DNA from 2 places in the Alteromonas sp. I10 genome. Region 1 is predicted to be linked to the other one. Evidence: predicted binding sites of a transcription regulator. Region 1 holds the regulator's gene; the other holds the start of a gene.
What was found. Region 1 encodes ArgR, which controls arginine synthesis, uptake and breakdown. Its sites were predicted from a motif close to ANTGAATANNTATTCANT; they were not measured.
Positions count from the first base shown of each region.

Region 2: the regulator ArgR is predicted to act here: its motif matches at 4,355-4,372, upstream of BZA03_RS05400 (N-acetylmuramoyl-L-alanine amidase).

Region 1 covers NZ_QJJN01000011.1:46,523-54,029, forward strand. Annotated here, with positions in the region: gene BZA03_RS18065 (ABC transporter substrate-binding protein) at 1-185, opposite strand, end outside; gene BZA03_RS18070 (TonB-dependent receptor) at 562-3,582, shown strand; gene BZA03_RS18075 (type 1 glutamine amidotransferase domain-containing protein) at 3,777-4,460, shown strand; gene argR (transcriptional regulator ArgR) at 4,526-4,990, opposite strand; gene mdh (malate dehydrogenase) at 5,228-6,166, shown strand; gene ppc (phosphoenolpyruvate carboxylase) at 6,313-7,507, opposite strand, start outside.
Region 2 covers NZ_QJJN01000002.1:229,416-236,922, forward strand. Annotated here, with positions in the region: gene gltB (glutamate synthase large subunit) at 1-3,954, opposite strand, end outside; gene BZA03_RS05400 (N-acetylmuramoyl-L-alanine amidase) at 4,617-5,552, shown strand; gene arcB (aerobic respiration two-component sensor histidine kinase ArcB) at 5,652-7,507, shown strand, end outside.

The DNA of each region.
Region 1 (7,507 bases):
TCGCAGGTTAATATTTGACCGGTTTGTGGCAGAATGTCATCATAAAAAATAGAATTTTTAAAATAGCTAGCTACGCTACACAATAATGCAACGACAGCAAAGACAATCCACTTTACAGAGGTAACAATTCTAAAATCTGTCAAAAAAACGACCAAATGAATTAACGATTTATATGCGGATTTCATCAGTTAAGGTTACTTATTGCAATAGGTAAATTTATTTTAAAATAGTAAGTCATTGTTATTTTTGTTATTTTTATGGGTAAACCTGATTTTTATTAAACGCTGTTTATTAGTATTCGATATGGCAAGAATAGGAACAGCTAATCGCCGTGAATTGACGAGAATAATAACAAGTAAATTAATCTGACCATTTGGTCAAGATATTTTTTGCAAAGTCAAAGGCCTAGGGGGATTGCTGCTAAATAAAAATGTAAAGTTGTAATAAAATTGACATGAATCTCTATAACAATTTCGTCGGTTCATATTAATTGAAGGTCGACTACGGGAAATACCCTACTAGCGAACCTAAAAACAAATTTAAACAAAAAGGGAAACACACATGAGAACATCAGCAAAGTTCAGTCGCATTGCGGCTGCGGTTGCGCTGTCAATCGGTTTGTCGTCAACTGCAATGGCGCAGGTAACGTCATCTGAATTGAACGGTAAAATTATGGGCCCGCAAGGTAACCCTGCAGCAGGTACTGTAGTAACAGTTACTCACGTTCCTACTGGTGCTGTTAAAACAGTAACAGTAAACAGTGGTGGTACGTTTAGTCTTCGTGGTCTTCGCGTAGGTGGTCCATACACAGTAGTTATTGATTCTGACGAATTCGCTGATCAAACTATCAACGATGTTTACCTAGAGCTTGGTGAATCAGCATCTATCGAGCGTATGCTTGAGCCAGCTGCTCAATACGAAAACATTGTTGTAACTGGTTCTCAGGTTAGCAGCCTATCTTTCGGTCAAACTGGCCCAGTAGCAAGCTTCGACCTGTCTACTCTTCAAGAAGCACCTGCTATTAACCGTGATATCACTGACATCGTGCGTATTGACCCACGTATTTACGTAGACGAAGGCGGCAGCAACGGTATCCAGTGTGTGGGTAAAAGCCCGCGTTTCAACAGCTTGACTGTTGACGGTGTTCGCATGAACGACCTATTCGGTCTTAACTCAAACGGCTATCCAACAGAAAGAATGCCTTTTTCTTTCGACGCTATCGCAGGTGTTTCAGTTGAAATCGCACCTTTCGACGTAATCTACGGTGGTTTCTCTGCGTGTAACATCAGTGCCGTAAGTAAAACCGGTACTAACGAAGTTCACGGTTCTGCATTCTACGATTTCGGTAGCGACAGCTTACGTGGTGACTCACTTGAAGGTGATGATATCACTCTTGGTGGATACACTGAGAAACGCTACGGCTTTACCGTTGGTGCACCGCTTATCAAAGATAAGTTATTTATTTTCGCAGCATACGAAAAACTTGAAGGTGCAAATACCTTCGACCGTGGCGCAATTGGTTCTGGTGCTATAAACGAAATTAATATTACACAAGAACAAGTTGAGCAAATTCAGTCTATCTCTCAAAGTGTTTACAACTTCGACGCTGGTACAGTTCCATCAAGCATGGCGAACGAAGATGAAAAGCTTCTAGTTAAATTAGACTGGAATATCAACGATCATCATCGTTTAGCATTCACTTATAACTACAACGATGGCAACAACTTCGCAGAATCTGACGGTGATTCTGATGAGTTTGAGTTCTCAAGCCACTTGTATGAGCGTGGCGCAGAGCTTCAGTCTTTCATCGGTGTGCTTTACTCTGACTGGACAGACAAATTCTCAACTGAAATCCGCATTGCACGCACGGAACTAGATAACCTTCAGCGTTCTATGTACGGTGACGGAAACCCAGGCGGCAATGACTTCGGCGAGATTAAAATTGAACTGACTAACCCTGATTCTGACGATATCACTGTTTACCTTGGTTCAGACGACAGCCGTCAAGCCAACGACCTAGACTGGGATGCAACTAGCATCATGTTCCGCGGTAACTATTACTTTGATAATGGACATACGCTTACCTTCGGATATGAAAGCGATAAGTTAGACATTTATAACTTATTCGTTCAGCACTCTGAAACGTCTATCACATTCCAGAGCATCGAAGACTTCCAGAACGGAACTAACGCAGAGATAGAATATGGTTATGCATATTCAGGTGATTTGAACGACCGTGCAGCAGAATGGGGCTATACTGCTCACTCTACATACGCACAAGACGAGTTCTACCTAACTGATGACCTGAAAGTAGTTGCTGGTCTTCGTTATGACTGGATCACAACGTCAGATCGTCCAGTAGAAAATACCGAATTTACTGATTCTTATGGTTACAGTAATACTGCAAACCTAGACGGTGTTGATCTACTTCAACCACGTGTTGGTCTTAACTACACCCTAAGTGATAGCACGGAGCTACGCGGTGGCTTTGGTCTATTCTCAGGCGGTAACCCTAACGTTTGGATGACCAACAACTACCAGAACACTAACGTAACTGGCGGTGAAGTTGAGGGGGAATACGCAAACCTTCTAGATGGTAGCGTAACCTGGGTAAATACTGAAGACGGCGTTACAGCTGGTCCTGGTTACTCAGTACCTTCAGACTTAGATGCGGCGATGGATGCTGGCCAAGGTGACAACTTCGAAAGTAATAACCTTGACCCAGATTTCGAAATGCCTAGCGAGTGGAAAATCTCTGCAGGTATGACGCATATCACAGACGAAGACTACGTATTTAACCTAGATCTATTGGTGAGCATCACGCAAAATCAAGCGATGATTAAATACAAGGGAATCGAAGCTGTTGGCGTTACTGAAGAAGGCTATATCGATTACGACCGTACTGGTTATGGTTCTCTTGAGTTGACTAATTCTGATGAATCTTCAACTTCATACTCATTAACTGCGACCATGAACAAAGCATGGGATAACGGAATCTCAGTAGTTGCGGGTTATAACTATAGCCACGCTGAAGATGTTCAGCCAATGACTAGCTCGGTAGCGTTCTCTAACTACCAGTACAGAGCGTTTACTAACCCGAATGAAGAGGTATCTTCACTTTCAGATTGGAATATCGCACACCGCTTTACATTAGACTTCCGTTACACAACTGAACTGATTGATGGTTACAACACAACTTTCTCAGCATTTGCAGTTGCGCAATCTGGCAGACCTTACAGCCTTGTTTACTCTAGAAACGAAGGTAACGCGATCTTTGGATTTACTCCTTACTTAGATAGCGGAAGTGTTCTTCCAATGGGCGCTGAGCGAAATGACGAAGAAAGTCCATGGTGGGCAAAAGTTGATATCGCGGTTCGCCAAGATATCCCAGCGTTCCATGAAGATCATACTGCTCAAGTATCATTCGTAATCGATAACTTCACAAATATGCTGAATGACGATTGGGGCATTCTTGAAGAAGCTTCGTTTAATACTGTTACGCTAGGTTCTTCGAACGCAACTCCACGTCAAGGTGATGCATCACTTTGGGAAATGCGTGTAGGTGTTAACTACCGCTTCTAAGCTGTAGAAAAACACTAGCTACAAGTTGTAGTGTTAGGTGCCACTCTCCTTAACAGGAAGTGGCACTTTTTTATGCCCGCCATTAATCTCACAACCATGCAATCAAACGATCCTCCGCTTTTTTTAATGATCTAACTACGTACATTAGCCGAAGTAATTGACGACAAATTTTTAAATGCTCGCAAGGAGGGCTTATGTCAAAACGTATGCTAATGGTAATGACATCTCACGAAATTATGGGTGATACCGGCAAAAAGACAGGCATGTGGTTGGAAGAGTTTGCTGCGCCGTACTACGCATTTAAAGACCAAGGATATACGATAACTTTGGCCTCACCCATGGGAGGGCAAGTGCCTATCGATCCCAATAGTCTGGCTGACGATGCAATGACCGATGACGCTATGCGATATACGAAAGATGAGCTGGCGCGTAGCGCTATAGCGTCGACTATTCCACTTGAAGATGTGAGAGCTGAAGAGTTTGACGCGGTGTTCTATCCAGGGGGACACGGTCCGTTGTGGGACCTTTCTGACAATGTGCACTCGATAAAACTAATCGAAGACACTATCGCAGCTAATAAACCCGTTGGGGCAGTATGTCACGCGCCAATTGTGCTTAAAGACGTTAAAACGCCTGATGGCAAATACCTGGTAGAGGGAAAATCTGTTACCGGATTTTCAAACAGTGAAGAAGCTGCAATGGAACTTACAGACGTAGTGCCTTATCTGGTTGAAGATGAACTGGTTAAAAAAGGCGGCAAGTATGAGAGCGCCGACAATTTTGCTGTAAAAGTGTGTACCGACGGGTTACTGGTGACGGGACAGAATCCGCCGTCATCACGACCAGCAGCCGATGCGCTGATTAAGCTATTGAGCTAGCGTCAGCGAACGGCAGAATATATAGTGCCCTCAATGAGAGGGCACCGTTTTAAAAGTGTGGCTACCTAAACGTTCTCAAACAGGTCTTCAACACGCTGTCTTAGTTCTTCGATTCTAGACACATCCGCTGGCGCGATGAAAATAGTGTCGTCACCTGCAATGGTGCCCAAAACTCCGTCTTTCTTACTTAATGAGTCAAGCAAGCGCGCAATAAGCTGTGCAGCACCAGGGCTGGTTCTAATGATTACCATTACGTTGTTGTGAACGATATCCAGTACCAGCTGTTTAAGAGGGCTTTTAGCCGTAGGCATACCTAGCTCTGGAGGCAAGCAATACACCATGTCGCCTCTAGCATTGCGGGTTCTTACTGCACCGAACTTGCTTAGCATTCTAGAGATTTTAGATTGGCTGATGTTGTCGAAGCCTTGTGCTTTTAATGCATCAACAATTTCGCCCTGTGAACCGTAACTTTCTGCTTTAAGAATTTCTTTAAAAGCTTTGATGAGTAGCTCTTGTTTTGCGTTTGCCATTAGCGCTCTTTTCTTTTTTGAGGGTTATCGTTAGGAATTATATTTAGTATGCGTATATTGTGCCGTACAGGTAGACTTTGCGCAATTTCTTTGCATAATCATTCATGATAATGAATATCGAGATAAAATCGCCATAAATAACGTTAATAAGACGATCCGGTGATTGAGTTTTCCCCCGCGTTGCATTAGTGTGACGTTCCGTTTAAATACGTGAAGTAATCCCATAGGAGAAATGGTATGAAAGTAGCCGTGTTAGGTGCTGCCGGTGGTATTGGTCAGGCGCTGTCTTTGTTGTTGAAAACACAATTGCCAGCAGGTTCAGATTTAGCGCTTTACGACGTAGCGCCAGTTGTTCCTGGTGTTGCCGTTGACTTAAGCCACATCCCCACTGCGGTAAAAGTAACCGGTCACGGTAAAGATGACCTAGCTGACGCACTAACTGGAGCAGACGTTGTTCTAATTCCAGCTGGTATGCCTCGTAAGCCAGGTATGGATCGTTCTGATCTATTCAACATCAACGCCGGCATTGTTAAAAACCTAATCGAAGGTGTAGCTGATAACTGCCCGAACGCGTGTGTTGGTATCATCACTAACCCAGTTAACACTACTGTTGCTATTGCAGCTGAAACGCTTAAAGCAAAAGGCGTTTACGACAAGAACAAGCTTTTCGGTGTAACGACACTAGACGTTATCCGTGCTGAAACGTTTGTTGCTGAACTTAAAGGTGTGGACGTATCTTCTGTGCACGTACCGGTAATCGGTGGTCACTCTGGTACAACTATCCTTCCTCTACTTTCACAAGTTGAAGGTGTAGAGTTCACAGACGAAGAAGTTGCTAGCCTAACTACTCGTATCCAAAACGCGGGTACTGAAGTTGTTGAAGCTAAAGCGGGCGGCGGTTCTGCAACCCTATCAATGGGTCAAGCAGCGGCACGCTTCTGTCTATCTCTAGTTGCAGCAATGCAAGGCGAGAACGTGGTTGAGTACACTTATGTACAAACTGACGACAGCGACGACGCAGCATTCTTTGCACATCCAGTTCGCCTAGGCGCAAACGGTGTTGAAGAAATCTTGCCATACGGCGAGCTAAGCGCATTTGAAGAAAAAGCGAAAAACGACATGCTTGAAGGCCTACGTGGCGACATCAAGCTAGGCGTAGACTTCGTAAACGGCTAATAACGCCTGAAGCGGATGTACTAGCATCCGCTAGAAAAGGCTGGATACGTTCCTACGTACCCAGCCTTTTTTGCATTTAAGACATTACAAAAAAAGCCTGCTCAATGAGCAGGCTTTTCATTATAACGTTACGCGTTCATTGGGCTCTAGCCTGTATTACGCATACCAATTGCAATACCCGCGATGGTAACCATCATGGCACGCTCTAGGCTGGTGTTTTGTGCATCGTCACCGGCTTTACGAATACGATCCAGAAGCTCAATTTGCAGGTAGTGAAGGGGCTGAAGATATCCTGCACGGATCTCCATAGACTCTTTACCCTGCGGGTCGTTCTTCATGATGTCGCCGTCACCGGTTATAGCCAACAGCGACGAGATGCTTTCTTTAAGCTCGCTACGCAATGCTTCTCCAAAGTGTTTAAGCTCTTTGGGTACCAAGCGCTCATCATAAGCTTCACTGATTCGCGGATCGGCTTTATGGAACACCATGTCCAGCATTGAAAGACGTGAACGATAGAACGGCCATTCGCTGAACATCTCGTTAACCACTTTTTCATTTTCCGGTGTCTTCACGCTATCGATAGCGCGCATAACGCCTAACCAGCTTGGCAGTACCAAACGGGTTTGTGCCCAGGCAAATATCCATGGAATCGCACGTAGGCTCTCAATACCACCTTGTGGCTTACGCTTCGCTGGGCGACTACCTAGTGGGAGTTTGCCTAACTCTTGCTCTGGCGTTGCAACACGGAAGTAAGGTACGAACTCTTTATCGTGACGCACGGTTGCACGGTAGTTATCGCGACCTTGGGCTGCCATTGCAGTTATAAGCTCTCGCCATTCTTCTTTTGGTGCCGGAGGCGGGAATAACATGGCTTCAATTATGGCGCTGGCGTAAATACCTAGGCTGCGTTTAGCCAGCTTAGGCATACCGAATTTATAGCGAATAGTTTCGCCTTGCTCAGTTACACGGAAGCCGCCGTCTAGCGAGCCAGGAGGCTGAGAGTAAATGGCAGCATGTGCTGGCAAGCCACCACGACCAATTGTACCGCCACGGCCGTGGAATAGCGTCAGGCTTACGTCAAACTCATCAGCAATCGCAACCAAGGCTTCTTGTGATTGGTATTGAGCCCAGCCCGCAGCAAGTGCACCTGCGTCTTTGGCTGAATCTGAATAACCAATCATAACGAATTGACGACCTTTAACGTAACCGCGATACCAGTCGATAGACAGAAGTTTGCGCATTACGTCAGGCGAGTTGTTCAAATCGTCTAGCGTCTCGAACAATGGCGCCACTGGCATTGGCCAATCTACACCACTTTCTTGAAGTAGCAGCTGAACGGCC
Region 2 (7,507 bases), on a different contig from region 1:
AGAGATATTGCGAGGTGGGTGAATAACAAGCTTACCGCCGGTCATCCCTTTACCTACATAATCATTGGCATCACCTTCAAGGTGCATATGCAGGCCGCCAGCGTTCCACACACCGAAGCTCTGACCCGCTGTACCGGTAAGTTCAACTTTGATAGGTGTATCTTCAAAGTCGTGGTTACCGTGGTGTTTAGCGATTTCACCTGATAGCAATGCGCCGACAGAGCGATCCGTATTGCGGATTGGGTATTTAAGGGTAATAGATTTACCGTCAACAACCGCTTGCTGGCCGTCTTTAAGCATCTGCGCGTTCAATTCACCTTTATCGATAGGTGCGTTGGTCGTTTGTGAGCAAAATAAGCGCGTATGGTCGCCTGCTTTAGGCTGCGCTAGCAACGGAGACAAATCTAAACGGTTTTGCTTAGCGGTAATGCCATCTAGAACTTTAAGTAGCTCTGTGCGACCAACAAGGTCGTCGAACTTAGCAATACCCATAGACGCCATGATTTCACGCACTTCTTGAGCAATAAACTTGAAGTAGTTCATTACCATATCAGGTAAGCCAATGAAGTGGTCGTCACGCAGTTTTTGATCCTGCGTTGCAACACCGGTCGCACAGTTGTTCAAGTGGCAAATACGTAGATATTTACAGCCTAAAGCCACCATTGGACCTGTACCAAAACCAAAGCTCTCAGCGCCTAAAATACCGGCTTTTACTACGTCTAAGCCTGTTTTCAAACCACCGTCGGTTTGAACGCGTACTTTGTGACGTAAGCCGTTTTCAATAAGCGCTTGCTGAGTTTCAGATAAACCAAGCTCAAATGGGCTACCCGCATACTTAACTGATGTTAGCGGGCTTGCACCTGTACCGCCGTCGTAACCTGAAACGGTGATAAGGTCGGCATAGGCTTTCGCTACACCCGTTGCAATGGTGCCAACACCCGGCTCAGATACTAACTTAACGGATATAAGTGCCGTTGGATTAACCTGTTTCAAATCGAAAATCAGCTGTGCCAAATCTTCAATTGAGTAAATATCGTGGTGCGGAGGTGGTGAAATAAGGGTTACACCCGGCACAGAGAAACGTAGCTGTGCGATGTATTTATTTACCTTATCGCCTGGAAGCTGACCACCTTCACCCGGTTTTGCACCCTGCGCCACTTTAATTTGAATAACGTTTGCGTTAACCAAATAGTGAGGCGTCACACCAAAGCGACCTGAAGCAACCTGCTTAATTTTAGAGTTCTTTTCAGTTCCAAAGCGAGAAGGGTGTTCGCCACCTTCCCCAGAGTTAGACTGACCGCCCAGGCGGTTCATGGCAATCGCTAGTGCTTCGTGCGCTTCAGGGCTTAGTGCACCAATTGACATTGCCGCAGTATCAAAGCGTGGGAATAAGTTTTCCGGTGCTTCTACTTCACTAATATCAATAGGGTCGCAATCAGGGTTTATAGCTAGCAAGTCGCGAATGTGCGCAGGCGCACGCTCGTTAACAAGCTTTGCATATTGCTGGTAGTCGTCGTAGTTACCAGACACCACAGCCTTTTGAAGCGTACTGACTACGTCTGGGTTATAGGCGTGATATTCGCCACCGTGCACGTATTTAAGCAAGCCGCCGTGATCGACAGATTTACGCTTAAGCCAAGCAATACGGTTTAGGTTGATAAGATCTTGCTGGAAATCATCGAAGCCCGCACCTTGAATGCGTGAAGTCACACCTTTAAAGCATAACTTCATCACTTCGTTGTTAATACCCACTGCTTCAAACAGTTTAGAGCTACGGTAGCTAGCAACAGTGCTAATACCCATTTTCGACATGATCTTGTACAAGCCTTTGTTGATACCCTTACGGTAGTTCAACGTGGCCTGCATAGGAGAAATATCTAGCTCACCTTTTTCACAAAGCTGCTCAATAGTTTCATATGCTAGGAATGGGTAAACCGCAGTGGCACCTAAGCCAATCAACACCGCGAAATGGTGTGGATCGCGGGCACTTGCTGTCTCAACAACAACGTTAGCATCGCAGCGTAATGACTTTTCAACTAAGCGACGTTGTACCGCACCAACTGCCATTGCTGCAGGGATAACCAAGCGATTTTGTTTAATGTTTCTGTCAGACAGAATAACGAACGCAGCACGCTTGTTTTTAACCAGCATCTCGACTTCGTTACACACGCGCTCGATGGCTTTCTTCAAACCTTCTTGCGGCGCATACTGAAGCTCCACGACTTCTGAGTAGTAGTTGTCTGGGTTAAATTCGCGCAGTTGCTTAAGGTCGGTATACATTAGCACTGGCGAGTCAAACAATACGCGGTCAGCGTAACCTGAGGTTTCGCTAAATACGTTTTGCTCGCGGCCAATACAGGTTGCCAACGACATAACGTGGTTTTCACGTAGCGGATCGATTGGCGGGTTAGTTACCTGTGCAAATTGCTGACGGAAATAGTCGTAAACCGTACGCTGACGAGATGACATAACCGCCATTGGCGTGTCATCACCCATTGAGCCAACGGCTTCTTGACCGTCTTTCGCAAGTACTTTTACAACTTGTTGAATTTCTTCATAGCTATAGGCGTGTAGCTTGTGGTACACCGCCATGGCATCGTCGTCAAACACACGTTTACCAATTAATGACGCGTCAAGCTTTTCAATTGGTGTAAGTCGACGAATATGCTTGTCTAGCCACTCTTTATAAGGATGGCGTGCTTTTAAGTCTTCATCAATTTCAGTAGAGCGCCAGATTTTGCCTGTGTAAGTGTCTACAGCAAGCATTTCACCTGGGCCTACACGGCCTTTTTCAATTACGTCAGCTTGCTCGTAATCCCAGATACCTACTTCTGAGGCTAGGGTAATGAAACCGTTCTTAGTAATAACGTAACGTGCAGGACGTAGACCATTTCTATCAAGGTTACAGGCAACGTGGCGACCGTTAGTTAAAACGATACCCGCTGGGCCATCCCATGGTTCCATGTGCATAGAGTTGAACTCGTAAAATGCACGAAGATCATCGTCCATGGTCTTGTTGTTTTGATAGGCGGGTGGAACAAGTAACCGCATAGCACGGAATAAATCCATACCGCCGGCTAAGAATAGCTCCAGCATGTTATCCAGCGATGATGAGTCTGAACCTTCAGTATTAACAAAAGGTGCTGCATCTTTAAGATCTGGAATAAGTGGCGTTGCGAATTTAGCAGCACGTGCCATGGCCCAGTCGCGGTTTCCTTTAATGGTGTTAATTTCACCGTTGTGCGCAAGGAAGCGGAAAGGCTGAGCAAGCGGCCAGCGTGGTAGTGTATTTGTTGAAAAGCGTTGGTGAAAAACGCAAATTGCGCTTTGCATACGCTCATCGGCAAGATCGTGATAAAAGGCGGGTAAATCTTTTGGCATTACCAAGCCTTTGTAGATCGTTACCAAGCCCGACAAACAAGCTACGTAAAAATCGGGATCTTTCTCAAGACGTTTTTCAGCGCGGCGGCGGATCATATACAAACGACGCTCAAGGTCGCGTTTTCTCCAACCTGCTGGCGCGTTCACAAATACCTGTTCAATTTGTGGAACACCCGTTAGCGCTAATTCACCCAGTACTGAGTGGTCGACAGGCACTTCGCGCCAACCCACTACTGAAAGTGTTTCTTTTTCTAGTTCTTCATTAAGTACTTCACGCGCGGCTTGCGCAAGTACCGGGTCCTGACTTAAGAAAATCATGCCCACGCCGTATTTTTTGCTGAGTTTCCAGCCATTTTCTTCGGCGATTGCATGGAAGAACGCATCCGGTTTCTGTAGTAATAAACCACAGCCGTCACCGGTTTTCCCGTCGGCGGCGATACCGCCACGATGCTGCATACGGTCAAGACCGTGTATTGCAGTAGTTACCAATTCATGACTGGCTTCCCCATGAGTGTGAGCGATTAAGCCAAACCCACAGTTGTCCCGGGAATCATTGGGATTATATAAACTCATCTCTTAACTCCTTCAACCTTTTGACTGGGCAAGGTATGCGTTGCGTGTAGATGCGCCTAGGTTTGCGTATCACAACATTATTAGACGTCTTGTATGCCTGCGAGCGGTATTGCTCGCGGCGTGCGCCTTTCTTGTCGTTATTTTATTATTAGAGGATTCCAGTCGTTTCCGCATTTTTATGCATTATTGCGATGCGGGCCGTACAAAATACCCACATTAAAAACTAAAATCAAACGCTAAAAGTATAAGCTTTATAGTGAATTAGTATAAATATAATTAAATATATATTAATCAGTCGTTTACGTGTCATCATTTATGTTTGTAACAAAAATGTTATCAGTATTGCAAAGTGAATAACTCACCCCTTATAAATGATATTACTTCTCATTTGCGTTTTATTAATGAATAAATATGCTTTGAAATTGATGTTTTATGTTGTCAATAGCGGTTTGCGGTGTATTTTTATTAATTTGTAAAGCTATGGTTCCACTAATATAAGTAGTTTGCTATATTGGTTGAAAATTAACCACAGGTAAGGCTCGTGGTGTGCTGAAGGATGTTGATAGAGAGCCCTGTGTGTGAATTGAGTATACGCTTATGTGGAAGGCGAAGAATAAAAATTCACTGTGGTGGCGTGCTGTTAAGACAATAAGGATTATTGTATGAATACACTACATGCTTCACCACTGCCTTTATTTAGTATAGATGATCATATTCTAACTGGCGACAATATCACCTTCAGGCTTTCTCCTAACACATCTGGGCGTTTTCAATCTGGATCTCCCGATACTATTGTTATTCATTTTACCGCCGGCAGTAGCCTTTCATCTTCGGTGAATGTCTTGACCAATGCCGATAGCGGTGTGTCAGCTCACTTTGCCGTTGGACGCAATGGTGACATTGTTCAAATGCTTCCGACTAATAAAATAGCGTGGCACGCAGGAGAAAGTTATTACGAGGGGCGTAGTGGCTTGAATCAGTACTCTATCGGCATTGAATTAGACAATGCCGGCCAGCTTAAGGCTAGAGGAGACGGCACCTTTGAAAGTTGGTTTGGCGAAATTTTTGGCGAGAATGAAGTATTAGCTGCCCAGCACATTAACCAACAGTCTATGGGCTATTGGCACAAGTACACCGACGTACAAATTGTTAGGACGCTATCGCTGTGTAAAGCGTTGTGTAGCCACTACAACATCTCTACTATCGTCGGGCACGAAGAAATAGCGCCGTCACGAAAGGTCGATCCTGGCCCCGCTTTTCCCCTTCAAAGACTCAAAGCCGCTGTTTTGCAAAGTGATAGTGAAACGTGGGCAACTGAGTCAAGTGATTCGAATTCACAGCGAGAGGCGCATGATCAAATTCAGCGGGATCTCGCTAGCCCTGTAAAGCGGGTGGCCAATGTAAGTGCCAATTCGCTGAATGTGAGAAAAGGGCCAGATGTTTCGTACCCAACTGTCGAGAACGGTTTGAATAAGGGCGAAGTGCTAAAAATACTGGAAAAGCGAGGGGAGTGGGCGAAAGTGTCTTACACGAAGGTGGGATGGGTGAATACCAAATACATTAATGAAATTACTGAAAAGTCGCCTTTCAAATCCTAATTCTGAGCAGGGCCACAGAGTTATGCTTTGACAAACCGCATTCCCGAAAAGAGGAAAGCCTGATAGGATAACCGCAAAATAAGCTTAAATTAGACGTACATGCATTCAGATTCACCAAACGATTCTTGGGCAATTCGCTTTGCCCAATTTGTTCAGCGTTTTGGCACTCTAAAGCTCAGCATATTGTTTGTTGTTCTTTCGCTTGTGTTTACGCTAGGGGGCTCATACGTAATTCGCGTGAGCATGGGAAGCCAGGTTCAGCCCGATGACTTCATCAGTGCTGTAGTACTGACCATGTTATCTGCGCCTTGGGTACTTTATTTCTTTAGTGAGTTAATCAAGCAATTAGAAAACTCACGTACCAACTTAAAGGAAGTGGTAAGCCAGTTGGAAAGTTTGCGTGAAGAAGATGTCTTTCTTAACCGCGAACTTCAAAGCAACATCAGACAGCTTAATCACGAGATAGAGCAGCGCAAGCAAGCACAAGAAGAGCGTGAGGCGCTGTTTAAAGACTTAGAAAAAGAGATTCAGGATAAATCTGAACAGGAAGCACAAGCACGCCGCTTATCAACTTTATTACGTTCAATCATCGATGCCTCGCCAGACTTAATATATTACCGAAATGAAGAAGGCAGGTTTGCTGGTTGTAACCGTATAGCGGAGCTTATGACGGGCAAAACCGAGCAAGAGCTGCTTGGCTTAACGCCAAAAGACGTATATGAGGAAGAGCTTGCCCGCCAAATTGTAGCGAGTGATCACGAAGTTCTAGAAACCAACGCCAGTATCACAGAAGAGCTGTGGCTTCGCTTTGCTGATGGACGTCGTCGTTACTTCGAAATGAAGCGTGTACCTTTCTTCGATAAAGACGGTAATCGCCTTGGCTTGTTGTCGTTCGGTCGAGATATGACTGAGCGTAAGCAGGCTGAAAATGCTGCTGCAAAAGCAAGTACCGACAAAACTCGCTTTATCGCAACCATAAGTCATGAGCTACGCACACCGCTAAACGGTATTGTGGGCTTAAGCCGTATGCTGCGTGATACCGAGTTGAGTGAAGAACAATTTAACTGGGTAAGTACGATATACGCCAGCGCTATAACATTAGGTAATATTTTTAACGATATTATCGACCTTGATAAGTTAGACAGAGATAAGCTTGAGCTGAGTCTAAAAACCATATCGTTGAAAGACTTTACCGAAGAACTTAGCAGCATTATTCGTCTACTTGCAGCCGACAAACAGCTAGAGCTTAAAACGACAATTAACGAGCCGCTTCCCCGTCTTGTTGAAATAGATGGTACGCGCCTTCGTCAGATATTATGGAACATCCTGTTTAACGCAGTGAAGTTCACACAAAAAGGTCACGTAAGTCTAACGGTTTCATCGACGAAACCTGATGGTGATAAGGCGTATGTAACATTTGTGATTGAAGACACGGGCGTAGGTATTCCTGAAAGCGAAATTGATAAGATTTTTGCCATGTACTATCAGGTTGATCACCCTGACCACCAATCGGCCACAGGTACCGGTATTGGATTGGCAATTTGTAAGCAAATGGTCGACTTGATGAAAGGTGAAATTCACGTTTCAAGTAAAGTGGGTAAAGGCACCCGTTTTGAAATTGTGTTGCCTGTTCAAATTTCTAATAGCCCGATGAAAGTCGCGCAGCTTCAAGTGACAGGGCTCAATATCTTGTTAGTAGAAGATATTGAATTGAACGTAATGGTCGCTAAAGCCTTGCTCGAGAAGCTTGGCCAGAAAGTCGATGTAGCAATGACCGGTCAAGAAGCCATAGACAAAGTCAGGGAAAACCAATACGACCTTATCTTGCTTGATATTCAATTGCCTGACATGACAGGATTCGATGTGGCAAGTACGATTATTGAAGAAGATCTGGTTATGCAAACGCCTATCGTGGCGCTAACGGCAAACGTCATTAAAAAGCGTGATGAATACTT